2 regions of the Staphylococcus simiae genome follow, and region 1 is predicted to be linked to the other one. Evidence: riboswitches for the same ligand, from Rfam matches in the RefSeq annotation. Region 1 holds a riboswitch; the other holds the start of a gene.
What was found. A riboswitch is a leader RNA that binds a small molecule or an ion and turns the genes downstream of it on or off. The one in region 1 is predicted to bind FMN.
Positions count from the first base shown of each region.

Region 2: linked by a shared signal. The riboswitch ahead of ribD (bifunctional diaminohydroxyphosphoribosylaminopyrimidine deaminase/5-amino-6-(5-phosphoribosylamino)uracil reductase RibD) and the one ahead of J3R86_RS05945 (ECF transporter S component) in region 1 are both predicted to bind FMN.

Region 1 covers NZ_CP071589.1:1,339,822-1,346,679, forward strand. Annotated here, with positions in the region: gene J3R86_RS05935 (helix-turn-helix domain-containing protein) at 1-838, opposite strand, end outside; gene J3R86_RS05940 (ferredoxin) at 946-1,194, shown strand; gene J3R86_RS05945 (ECF transporter S component) at 1,674-2,219, opposite strand; FMN riboswitch at 2,282-2,415, opposite strand; gene J3R86_RS05950 (ATP-binding protein) at 2,632-4,386, opposite strand; gene J3R86_RS05955 (response regulator) at 4,367-5,092, opposite strand; gene J3R86_RS05960 (pseudouridine synthase) at 5,225-5,962, opposite strand; gene scpB (SMC-Scp complex subunit ScpB) at 5,955-6,497, opposite strand; gene J3R86_RS05970 (segregation and condensation protein A) at 6,490-6,858, opposite strand, start outside.
Region 2 covers NZ_CP071589.1:1,770,665-1,777,522, reverse strand. Annotated here, with positions in the region: gene J3R86_RS07985 (hypothetical protein) at 127-570, shown strand; gene J3R86_RS07980 (competence protein ComK) at 563-1,000, opposite strand; gene J3R86_RS07975 (sigma-70 family RNA polymerase sigma factor) at 1,020-1,490, opposite strand; gene J3R86_RS07970 (hypothetical protein) at 1,688-1,918, shown strand; gene J3R86_RS07965 (peptidoglycan release complex glucosaminidase SagB) at 2,149-3,006, shown strand; gene J3R86_RS07960 (FAD/NAD(P)-binding protein) at 3,357-4,847, shown strand; FMN riboswitch at 4,989-5,125, shown strand; gene ribD (bifunctional diaminohydroxyphosphoribosylaminopyrimidine deaminase/5-amino-6-(5-phosphoribosylamino)uracil reductase RibD) at 5,255-6,298, shown strand; gene ribE (riboflavin synthase) at 6,306-6,858, shown strand, end outside.

The DNA of each region.
Region 1 (6,858 bases):
GATAAAAATCCATAAACAATTGTTGTTGTGAAGATGAGCAGTAATCATCATAATTAGTCATATAACCTTTAATTAAAATTTCTAATACATGATCTTCTATTGTATTAATTTTAACTTGTTGTTGGTTAGCTATCTGTTCCATGGTAAAACTTGCTAATAATTTTTTATAAGTTTCATATGTTTGATTCAATAACGTCGGTTTGACAATTAATTTCCTTAAAATAGGATAGTTTGATTTTTCTAATTCAAACATCATAGTAACTAAATTGTTCATTTCAAACTCATACAATTCAAGAGGATTAATATTTTCAATTAAACTAACTTGTTGTCTTGTATACATTGCTTCTTCAAATCCTTGCAAATAATAATGTAAGTAGCATGTCCCTTGTTGACTAATGGCCTCAAACAGTTGATATAATTCTTGTTTAAATTCATTTGTTTGATTGTGTTTTACAATATCGTTATACACATATTTGACAGTTTCTTGAATTTTATTATTATGTGCTATAGGTATAAATTTATAACATTCCTGTTCAGTATTTGAAATCGTTTGGACTAATAACTGCAAGGCATTGAACGTTTGCGCCATACTATCAAATGTAAATCTAGGATGTGTTATGATATTAAAATTTTTAATATTTTGTTGCGATTGTTCTAAAAATCGCTCAAAAGACGGATATTTTAAATGCGGTAAACTATGATATAATGACAACTGTTGTTGACTACAAGCGTCAAAAAATGTTTGGTGAGATTTCTTACCACTTAAAATATTAAATATGCTTTTATTCGTTTTATAGTTATGCGTTAGCTGTTGCGCTGTTTTTATAATATGTTGCAAGTTAAACCCTCACTCTGTAAAACTTTTAAATTGAAAATACACGATAGGATGCTTAAAATTAATGATATGTTTCTATTTTAGCATTTTTATCAAAGGAGGCGAAGATTTTGGCAAAATATACAATCGTTGATATGGATACTTGTATTGCATGTGGTGCATGTGGTGCAGCTGCTCCTGATATATATGATTACGACGACGAAGGTATTGCATTCGTAATCCTAGATGATAATCAAGGTACTGCTGAAGTACCAGAAGAATTATATGAAGATATGGAAGATGCACTAGATGGTTGTCCAACAGATTCAATAAAAATTGCAGACGAGCCATTTGATGGTGACGCATTAAAATTTGAATAATTATAGATAGTATTATGTCGGGTTAGTTTTGCTAACAATTAAGAGAGTGTTCAGACTACAATCATGTTCTGAACACTCTTTTTTTGTTATAAGTTACTAATTTAAATGGCTTTAGGACGATTCAATAACAGAATTTATTTTAAAACAACTATTTCTGTCCCACTCCCCTTATCAAATTCATGTAATAAAATGAATTAACCGATATTTTAATGCATACAATAAACAAAACGGGTTCTCTATTTATCAGGACTAATAAATAAAAAATAAATAATTTAATATATAAATTGTTTTGAAGCCGAGACTCCTGAGGGAGCAGTGCTAGTCGAAGACTACAGGCTGAGACAGCACCCTAGGAAAGCGAGGCTTAAAAAATAATTATGTATCAGTCCAATTTGGAAGAGAACCACAAAAACGAGATAACCATAAAAATTTATGATTATCTCGTTTATTATTATATTTTTTATTAGTGGTGTTACTCATTATATTCTCTGTAAAAAGCCTTTAAGTCTTCTATATAACAAGACGAATATAACAGAAACAATAATACCTTTTATAATATTAAATGGAATAACACCTGACACAATAACAACTTTAAGATTGTTTACAACATCACCTAAGTTAAAAATCATGCCGTATAATGGTAGTAGCACGAAGTAATTTAATATACTTAGTACAATAGTCATCACAATTGTTGCCACTATTAAACCAGTTATTAATGCTTTATTTGAACGTTTATTATAATAAATAGCGTAAGCAGTTAATAAGAAACTTATACCTGCTAAAAAGTTAGCTAATGGGCCGACTGGATCACCCATATTAAATAAATAGTTTAGTAAATTTTTGACTAGAGCTACAATAATACCTGCAGCTGGACCAAAAATAAAAGTTGCCAATAATGATGGTACATCACTAAAATCTAAAGTTAAGTACGGTGGTAAAAATGGTATTGGAAACTTAATAAAAGTCAATACAAAAGCAATTGCACTTAACATACTTATAGTAATGAGTCGTTTATTTTGTTGCATATTCAATTTTCTCCTTCCATTCATCTCGTACAGAATAGGAGGAAAATTGTACAACAATAGACCTCCATCTTCTCCCATCCAGACTATACTGTCGGCTCTAGATTCACACTAGATCAGCCACTACTTCAATCGAAATAGCAGGTCGCAGGCTTAAATTACTGCCGGTTGGGACTTTCACCCGACCCCGAAGATGAATTTTCAATTATTTTTTACTTATTTATCATAGCCCATAACATTTTATATCTCAATACTTTTGCTCCAACTTTAACTTAGTGATTTTAATTAGTTAAAAGTTGAAATATGCACTAACACATTTTGAATCAAAGATAACTTTGATAGGACTATATTATATAAAAAAGGATTAAAATGTTATTTCTGAAACAACACTTTAATCCTTTTACTATAGTTCTATTTAAGAATGGGCTTTCGGCAATTTAATGATAAAGGTTGTACCTTTACCCCATTCACTTTCAACATCAATACTTCCACCATGTTCTTCAATAATCATTTTACATATAAATAATCCTAAGCCAGTACCTTGTTTACCTCTAGTTCTTGCTGCATCTACTTTATAGAATCTTTCAAATACTTGCTGTAAATGCTCAGGTGCAATACCTGTCCCAGTATCACTGATATATAGCACATCTTTATCGTTTTCACTATCACAAGTTATAGTAATACTATCACCCGATTTAGTATATCTTGAGGCATTATCAATAAGATTGGTTAATACTTGTTCCATTCTATCCATATCATAATCCCAAAGTTTATCATTGCAATAATCAAAAGTCATCGTTAAACCTAAATCTATAGATTGTTGTCTATATTTTACTTTCATTTTATCTAATAATATTGCAATAGGTTGTATTTCTTTAACTACGGTTAAACCTTCTGCATCCATACGTGCTACATTTAACAATTCGTTAACTAATCGATTTAAGCGTTTAGATTCATCTAACACAATTGCTAAGGAATCACGTATTTCTTCAGGTTCTGTAACAATACCATCAACAATAGATTCTGTATAACCTTGTAACAATGATATAGGTGTTCGCAATTCGTGTGATACATTAGCAATAAAATCTTTTTTCATTTGATCCAAGTTATGTTCATTTGTCATATCTCGAATTGTTACAACGATGCCACTTTTACCACCTTGTTGGATTTTATCGATATATGATGTGATAACTACATAAAATCTTGTATTCATTTCTAAATCACGTATTTCTGTTTGTTGTGATATAAACGTATCTTCTATTTGTTGTTCCAATGCATTTTTGGTCATGTCATCCATATTTAAAGTTATATCTTTAGCCATTTTATTCGAAAGTAAAATTTCTCTATTTTCATTAATTCCTAAAACACCTTCAACCATTGAATTGATAAGACTATCTCGAATATTTGTCGATGTAGACAGTGCATCAATATGTTCTTCTATTTCTGTACTCATTTGGTTGAAAGTTCTAGATAATTGTCCAATTTCATCGTTTGTTGCGACAGTAGTTTTGTTCGTATAATCCCCTGCGGCTAAACGTTGCGCTTGATCTCTTAAATGACGCAATGGCTTTGTAATTCGTGTAGATAAAAAGAAGGCAAAAATTGTTGTGACAATTAAAAAGATTACTGCAGTTATAGTTGTAATGATTGTAATAGCGTTGTTGGTATCTTCGATAGATTTTAAGTCTTTATAAATAAAGACACCACTATAATTACTGTTACTATTCTTTTGTGCTTTAGTTGGATAACCAACAAGCATATACGATTTAGAATTACCTTTGTCATTAATTGTGACATTTTTAGTAATTGATTTACCTTTATCGAAAACATCATCGAAATCATTATATTTAGTAATTTCGTTTAACATTTTAACTTTTGTCTCAGACAATGCTTTTGTTCGATGATTATGTTTATTATTTATAATCATTAAACCACCAGGATTTTCAATTAAAGTTTGGCTGTATTTAATTGCTTCTGATTTATTATGTGATTCTTCGACCAGTGAACTTATGCGTTTAGCATCTTCTTTTATAGCATCTTCAGTATCCTGAGTGAAATAGTATTGCATAAATGTAATTAGAGCAATACTTAAGAAAATTAAAACTGTCGTTACTATTAAAATAATAGTTAACCACAGTTTAATTACGACACTATTTAGTCGGTTCATCATTCGCATTTACCTCGAATTTATAACCAACGCCCCACACAGTTTGAATCATTTGTGCAGCATCATGAGATACTCGATTTAATTTTTCTCTCAAACGTTTAACATGTGTATCTACCGTTCGTAAATCGCCATAAAATTCATAATGCCATACTTCTTTTAATAATTGTTCACGGTCAAAAACTTTATTTGGTGTTTTGGCCAAATAAATTAATAATTCATATTCTTTTGGTGTTAAATTAACTTCTTCTCCGTCAGCAAGTACGCGATGTGCATCATTATCTATTTTTAAATGTTTAAACTCTATTACATCTCGCGCGTGAGGTTCACTTTGATCTACAGTTGTAGATTGCGTTCTTCTAAGAAGTGCTTTAACACGTAAGACGACTTCTCTTGGTGAAAATGGTTTAACAATATAATCATCTGCACCAGACTCAAAACCTTCCACACGGTTAGTTTCTTCTCCTTTAGCAGTTAACATGATGATTGGTGTTTGTTTATGTTCACGCAATTTAGTTGCCACTTCTATACCATCTATCTCAGGCAACATTAAATCGAGTAGTATGCAGGCATAATTATTTTCCATAGCAAGGTCTAAAGCTTCTTTGCCATCACTTGCTTCATGGATTTCAAAAGATTCTCTTTCTAAATATAATTTTAGTAATCTTCTGATTCTATCCTCATCATCTACGATAAGTATTTCGTTTGACATACAGGTTCTACCTCCCACACTGTGCTTTTCATTACATACATATTATAGCATAGGAAAACGTATTCAGTTATTAAAAATATAAAATTTGTGAAAAAAATCTCAAACTTTTTGTTTAATACATATTTTTATACATTAATTGCCATGCTCTGCTAAATGTCTCATCACTTTAACTTCATGAGGTGTTAACACACGCTTATCTCCAGCATTAAGACCAACAATATTTAAAGGACCATATTCAATACGGCTTAATTTTGATACATGATGACCAAAATGTTCGAACATTCTTCTAACTTGTCGATTGCGTCCTTCAGTAATTGTTATTTCAACTAACGTTGTATTTTTATCTTTATCTTGCTTTTTCACTTTAACTATGGCTGGTTGCGTTAAACCATCTTCTAATTCTATACCTTTTTCTAAAGCTTTAACTTCTTCTCTCATTAAATAGCCTTTTAATTTCGCAACATATTTCTTTTTGATTTGGTATCTAGGATGTGTCATTAAATTAGTAAATTCACCATCATTTGTTAGTAATAACAAACCTGATGTATCGTAATCTAAACGACCCACAGGATAAATACGTTCTTCAATTTCTGGAAAATAATCCGTAACAACTGTTCTATCTCTGTCATCAGATACACTAGAAATAACTTGAGCTGGTTTATGAAACAACATATAAATTTTATCTTCTAGTTCTATTTTAATACCTTCAACTTCAATTACATCGGAAGGTTTAACTTTTGTACCAAGCTCAGTTACCACTTGACCATTCACTTGTACCTTGCCATCAGTAATTAATGTTTCTGCTTTTCTTCTTGATGTATAACCACTATTAGCAATACGTTTTTGTAATCTTTCTAATTCCTTAGTCATTATTTTCTCCTTTTTGATTGACTAAATTACTGAAAAAGTCATCCATTTCTTCTTCGTCTTCCTCAGTTGTCGGTAAATCTTCAATATTTGAGATGCCAAAAACATTTAAAAATAAATCAGTAGTAATGAGTTGTTGACTTCGTTCTCCATTAACCAATTTGGCTTCTACTAATCCTTTGGCTATTAATGTTTTTACTGCACCATCTGAGTTAATACTTCTAATCATTTCAATGTCACTTCTGGAAAGCGGTTGATTATAAGCTATAATTGATAGTACTTCCATCGCAGCTTGAGACAATTTCATTTGAGACTTATGTTCTATTAATTGTTCAATGTAACTAGCAGCTTCTTTCTTCGTTGTTAATATAACCGTTCGACCGTATTGTTGAATCATCAAACCATTAGATTGATAGTCAGTAATTAAATTTTCTAAGTCATGTTCAGTAACATCTAATATTTCTAATAGTTGTTTATGCTCAATACCTTCATCACCAGCAGTGAAGAGTAATGCTTCTAATATTCCTTGTTTATTCAAAACTGTAGTTCACTCCTCTTACAATATTAATATCTTCAAAATTACGTTGCTGTTCAATATTAATAATTCCTGATTTTGACATTTCTAAAATCGCTAAAAAGTGAGTAACTACTTGTTCAATAGGTTCAGTAAATGTAAAAAGACTGAAAAAATTAAAATGTTCTTTATCTTTTAGTCTTGTACGAACTTGATCTGTTGCTTGTTGTATCGTGAAGGTCTCTTTTCTTATTTCTACAACTTTAGGCGTGTTTAACTCAACTCTATTTTTAACTCTTTGATATGCTACGATTAATTCCGTTAAATCTATAGTGTGATTTGGATCCCAAGATTCATCACTTTCTAAATGACTCAAATCAGTTGG
Region 2 (6,858 bases), 430 kb from region 1:
AAAGGACATTCATTATCCGAGTTCAAAATAAAAATGTAGCTTAAATACATAAAAATCTGTAGAATTAATAAAATACAATAATAAGTATGACTTTATGAATTTAAAAAGGAGCGTTTGTCCTTAACTATGAACAAAAGTACATTTGATAAAAAAGTTAAAAAACAATTATGGTTTTTAAATAAGAATGAGAAGCGTGAATTAGATAATCATTTAACACAACTTGATGACAGTGAATCAAATCATTTTAATAAGCCAATTGCATATTCAAATGAATACCTTAGACATCATGTATTTAATAAATCTACAGCTAAAAGCTATAATACATTTTTATTATTATTAGGTATCGTTTTTACATATGTCTGCTTATTAGGTTTATTTTTATTTGGATTAATAACAAGTTTAACTGGTGTTCAATTTTTTATACAACCTAAAGTGGATTTATCAACAGCAACAGTTATTTTAACAATTATAGGTGCTATCTTATTAATGATAGTTAGTATCTATCTTATTAAGATAGTTACAGCATTTTTTACCAAAAAATTATTGCAAGCTAAGTTTAATTCTAAATAGTTTGAGTTATTAATTGACTTAGAATCAAACTTTCCTGACATTTTTTCATTATTAAAGTATGTGGCTCATCGACTTCTAGTGATATAGCATTGTTAAAATTAATAATTGTGATATTTCTTTTGACGTTAATTCCAATAATTTGTCGTGCATTAATATAATATTGTATTGGTGCACGTTTTTGTTTTATAGGAAATAAAATAACTTGAGGATTAATGTAAATTGGTATGAGTTTATTTATTTTTAACATACGTTTTGCATACTCAGTTTGTAACTCTAATGTTTTAAAATGTAACTTTAAATAATAATTCAAAACTTTGTGTATCGAATAAGGTAAACTATATGAATAATGTGTATAAACACAGTCAGTTGATAATTGTTCAGATGTAGATGTTTTAATATAAAGTAGTTCGTTTGTGGAGAAATTATTCATTCAATTCTGTCCTTTACAGTTAGTTTTTGTAATGAGATAATTTGATTTTGATATTGGCTTTAGTTGTTTTTATAGTAGAAATAGATAAATTCATTATATTAGCGATTTCGTATTGTTTATAACCTGCTAAATGCAAAGAAAGCCACTGTTGTTCTCTAGTAGTTAGTATTTGTAACATTTCATTATAATATAGTGAGAAATCATTTAAATTACTGGTATATGACTCACCAGTGATTAAATTGGTATCAAAAGAGATAACCTCATTGATACGATGTTGTTGTCTAAATAGATCGAAAAGGTAGAATTTTAAGCGAGTAAATAAAAAAGTATTAATATTGCAGTTGTGAGAAGCTTGATAAGAGGTACTTAGTTGCCATAATTTTATCAACAATAATTGATAAAATTCATCATAATTATACGATACATGATATTTTTTTAACAAATAATGTATTATTTTATGGTGTTTATTATAAATTTCATTAAAATTCACTATTTGAATCTCCTCGTTATGTACATAACAATTATTTCCGGATATTCAAACTGTAATGAAAAAAGTATGATAATTCATTTGCGTAATCTTTGAATTAAGTGTTAAATAGTACTCATAAGTAATTTGAAAACTGCGGAATGACATATTATTAAAGACATAAATAATAAATAGAACAAATTTTTATGAAGGAGGATATTATGGACTACGCACACTTAAATTTAGAACATTTTTTTGCAAGAAATGACGATTTAGACGTTATACGTGATCGTTCAGATTTTGTAATGATTAATAATTTTACAAATGAAATGATGTATCGTGATGGCCAAATTGAAGGAACTATTGATTTAAATCAATACTATTATAAGAATAGATCAAATGCGGCTAGTTTTATCATGATGGATTATAAAAGAGATATAACAGGTAATTAATATATTTATAAATATCTAGAAGATTCTAAATCAACTATATTTGCTTATGAATTTATTAAATTTCAAAATGAATTATTGAGTAATTGTTTAAAAAATTTCATTTTGATTACTATTTATTTATGAATTGGTAACAATGTATAGATAAAATTGTTATACTACGATATTAATGTTAAACTTTATTATCGTAGTATGACTGAACGTACAACAACAATGACCTAAGAGGTGTAGATATGAATAAACACAAGAAGGGTTCTATTTTCACAATAATAGGACTTGTTATCATATTTGCTGTTGTCGCATTTTTATTTTTCTCAATGATATCAGATCAGATATTTTTTAAACATGTTAAATCAGACGTTAAAATAGAAAAGTTAAATGTTACATTAAAAGATGCAGCAAAAAAGCAAATAAATAATTACACGAGTCAACAAGTATCAAATAAAGAAAATACAGCCTGGAGAGATGCTTCAGGAACTGAAATTAAGTCTGCAATGGACAGTAGTAAATTTATCGATGATAAAAAGCAAAAGTATCAATTTTTAGATTTATCCAAATATCAAGGTATTGATAAAAATAGAATTAAACGTATGTTAATTGATAGACCAACATTACTTAAACATACAGATGCCTTTTTAGATGCCGCTAAAGATAAACATGTTAATGAAGTTTATTTAATTTCACATGCATTATTAGAAACAGGTGCTGTGAAGAGTGAATTAGCTAACGGTGTTGAAATTGATGGTAAGAAATATTATAACTTTTATGGTGTAGGTGCATTAGATAAAGATCCAATTAACACTGGTGCACAGTACGCGAAAAAGCATGGTTGGGACACACCTGAAAAGGCAATCAGCGGCGGTGCAGATTTTATTCATAAACACTTCTTATCAAATAAAGATCAAGACACGTTATATAGTATGAGATGGAATCCTAAGAATCCTGGAGAACATCAGTATGCTACAGATATTAAATGGGCAGAAAGTAATGCAACTATTATTGCAGATTTCTACCAAAATATGAAAACTGAAGGTAAATATTTCAAATATTTCGTCTACAAAGATGATAGTAAACATTTAGATAAAAAGTAATTTTTTTAGGTAAGCATACAAATGTAAGTCAATTAGTATAGCCAAGATTTTCTCGAATCAGAAAATCTTGGTTTTTCTTATGTTATAAAGACTTGATATAAGACAATTTTATGGTTCTCTGTTTTGCAGGACTGATAAATAAAAAGAAATAATTTAAAAAATAATTATTTATCAGTACAATTTAGGAGAGAACCAATTTTATTAAGTAAATCATTTAAAAAATAGTTATGATGAAGTTGAAGATTTAATTTTTAAAATAAAGGGAAATAATTATTAATCAAAAATTTAAATTGATATAATTTAAGATAATAGTAATCTTAAAAAATTAACAGTATAGAGGATGAACAATAATGCGTGTAGCAATAATTGGTATGGGAACAGCAGGTGTAAGTGTATTAAGGGCATTGGTTAAACATCCCAAATTTAAAAACTTACACGTTGATTTATATGATGACAAAGTTAATATGGGGCAGGGTGTGCCATTCCAAAACGATAGTTCGGAATTATTAATTAATATGCCGTCAAAGAAGATGAGTTTAAACTTAGATGATGACCAAGAATTTTGGAAATGGTACCAACAGCAACGTGATTTTCATTTTGATGATCCAACTTATCTACCTAGGTTTGTTTTCGGTCATTATATGAAATCATATGTATCAATGTTTAATGAACAGTATGATAACATCACTACGATTTATCATAAAGTTAAAGGTGTGTATACAAATTCGAATATTGATGAAACAACTTTAAAATATTATGTTTGTACTACTGCGAATAGAGATGAATGGCATGAATATGATTATTTATTTTTAACTTGTGGTACGTTTGCATATCATGACCCTTATGAATTAAAAGGAAAATCAGGTTATATACCTACACCGTATCCTACTTATAATACTTTGGATAATGTTCAAAGTAGTGATGATATAGCAGTAATTGGAACTGGATTAGCAAGTTTAGATGTTGTACGTTATGTAGCTGCACATCATCCTAAATTACCTATTACAATGACAAGTCGTTCTGCACATCTTCCAAGTGTACGTGGAGAAATGATACCTATAACATTCAATCATTTAACAAAACATCGCTTTAATTTAATTAAGAAGGATAATTACGGTAATGTACCTTTAGATACCGCTGTCACTTTATTTTTAAAAGAGTGTGATGATTATGGTGTGGATTTTAAAAAATTAGTAGAAAGACGCACTGGAGATCATATTGCAGACTTAACTTATGATTTAGAACGACCACAGGAGTTGGGTGCTTTTCAAAGTGTAATTGAATATTTAAAAGAAAATTTAAATTGGATTTGGAATAGTTTTAGTTTAGAAGACCAAAAAATATTTAATAAGAAATATACGAAGATGATTCAATTAAATTCTAATCCAATGCCACCTAGAACAGCTAAACTTATCATTGATTTGATTAGGGACGAGTCCTTAATCATCAAAAAAGGGTTAGAGCATGTTTCTTATCAAGATGAAAGCTTTGTATTTTCATATCAAGGCTATCCAGATAAAGAACAATTTAATGTTGTGATTAATGCGACAGGTTCTAAAACGCACTTATCACAATTAGACGAAGATGATCAATTGATATTAAACCTTGAAAATAGACAAATTGTACAAGCGCATCCAATGGGTGGTATTCAGATTATTCCTGAAACCAATCAAGTGATCAGTCCAAGATACGGCACGTTAACTAATGTTATTGCAATTGGTCAAATGACAAACGGTGTTAATAAATTACGTAATGGTGTAAAAATGATTGTCGAGCAAGTTGATAATACTGTATCACAATTATATACATCATTAGCACAATTTGAACGTAATCAACAATAGGTAAAATACTAGTGGAATTTATAGAAATTAGAGTCTAAACACTGATTAAGATGGTAAGAATTGTATTTTAAAAGTATATATAGTATCATTTAAATTGTAGTTTAGATACTACTTACTCAAATAATCTATAACAATTTCATATTATTCTTTCGGGGCAGGGTGAAATTCCCAACCGGCAGTAATTTAAAGCCTGCGACCCATTAATAATTTATATATTAATGGCTGATCTAGTGAGAATCTAGAGCCGACAGTTAAAGTCTGGATGGGAGAAAGAATATCGACAATCGACATGATTAATAAGGCATATTCGTTTAAAAATAATTAACGAATAGGCTTATTTAACGATAACTTTAACTCCTTGCATCTGAAATTTAGATGTAAGGTTTTTTGTTTATAGAGGTGATATTTTGAGTCAATTTATGAAATATGCAATTCAACTAGCTAAAATGGTTGATGGTCAAACTGGTATAAATCCACCGGTAGGTTCTGTTGTTGTCAAAGATGGGCGTATCGTTGGTATAGGTGCACATTTACAAAAAGGTGATAAACACGCAGAAGTTCAAGCATTAGATATGGCAGGAACTCAAGCTAAAGAAGCCACTATTTATATTACGTTAGAACCATGTAGTCATTATGGTTCAACACCACCATGTGTAAATAAAATTATTGATGCTCAAATTAGCAAAGTTATTTATGCTACGAAAGATCAATCATTAGAGACACATGGTGATGATATTCTTCATGCACAAGGTATAGAAGTTGAATATCAATATGATGAAGAAGCGGCGTCTTTATATCAATACTTTTTTAAAGCTAAAGCACAACAAATTCCAGAGATAACAGTCAAAGTTGCTGCTAGCTTAGATGGTAAACAAGCGAATGATAATGGTCAAAGTCAGTGGATTACTAACAAAGAAGTAAAACAAGATGTCTATCAGTTAAGACATAAGCACGATGCAGTTTTAACAGGACGTGGAACAGTAGAATTGGATAACCCACAGTATACAACTCGTTTCGCTGACGGTAAAAATCCTATCAAAATCATTTTATCTAGATCAGGCGATTTAGATTTTAGACAACAACTTTTTCAAGATACATCAACAGCAATTTGGATTTATACTGAAAATCCAAACTTAACAACAGATAAAGAAAATATAGATATTATTTATTTACAACAGTGTCAATTAACAGCAATTTTACAAGATATATATCAAAAAGGTGTTGGTAAACTGTTAGTCGAGGCAGGACCACACATTACTTCAGAATTTCTCCAATCAGGCTATATAGATGAATTTATTCTCTATTTTGCCCCGAAACTCATTGGTGGATCTGGAACATATCAATACTATCAAACGGATGATGTATTTAATATTCCAGAAAGTAATCAATTTGAAATTGTTCATTCCGAATTAATAAACCAAAACATCAAATTAATATTACGAAAGAAGTGACGACGACATGTTTACAGGTATCGTTGAAGAAATTGGTACAGTAACAAACGTCCGAATGCATCAATCAGTACGAACACTTGATATAAAAGCACATAAGATTACTGAAGATATGCATATAGGAGATTCAATAAGTGTCAACGGTGCATGCTTAACTGTTATTGATTTTAATGAGTCTTCTTTTTCAGTACAAGTGATTAAAGGTACTGAAAATAAAACCTATTTAGCTGATATAGCAAAACAAAGTGAAGTCAATCTAGAACGTGCTATGAGTGGTAGTGGGCGTTTTGGTGGACACTTTGTGTTAGGGCATGTGGATGAATTAGGTAAAATTTCAAAAATTAAAGAAAATGCCAATTCGAGGATAGTTACAATTCAGTGTAGTACAACAGTATTAAATCAATTGGTAAAACAAGGATCTATTACAGTAGATGGTGTTAGTTTAACGGTTTTTGACAAGCATGCAAGCTCATTTGATATACATTTAATTCCCGAAACTAGACGATCAACGATATTAGCAACTAAAAAGTTAGGAGATAATGTTCATTTAGAAACAGATGTCT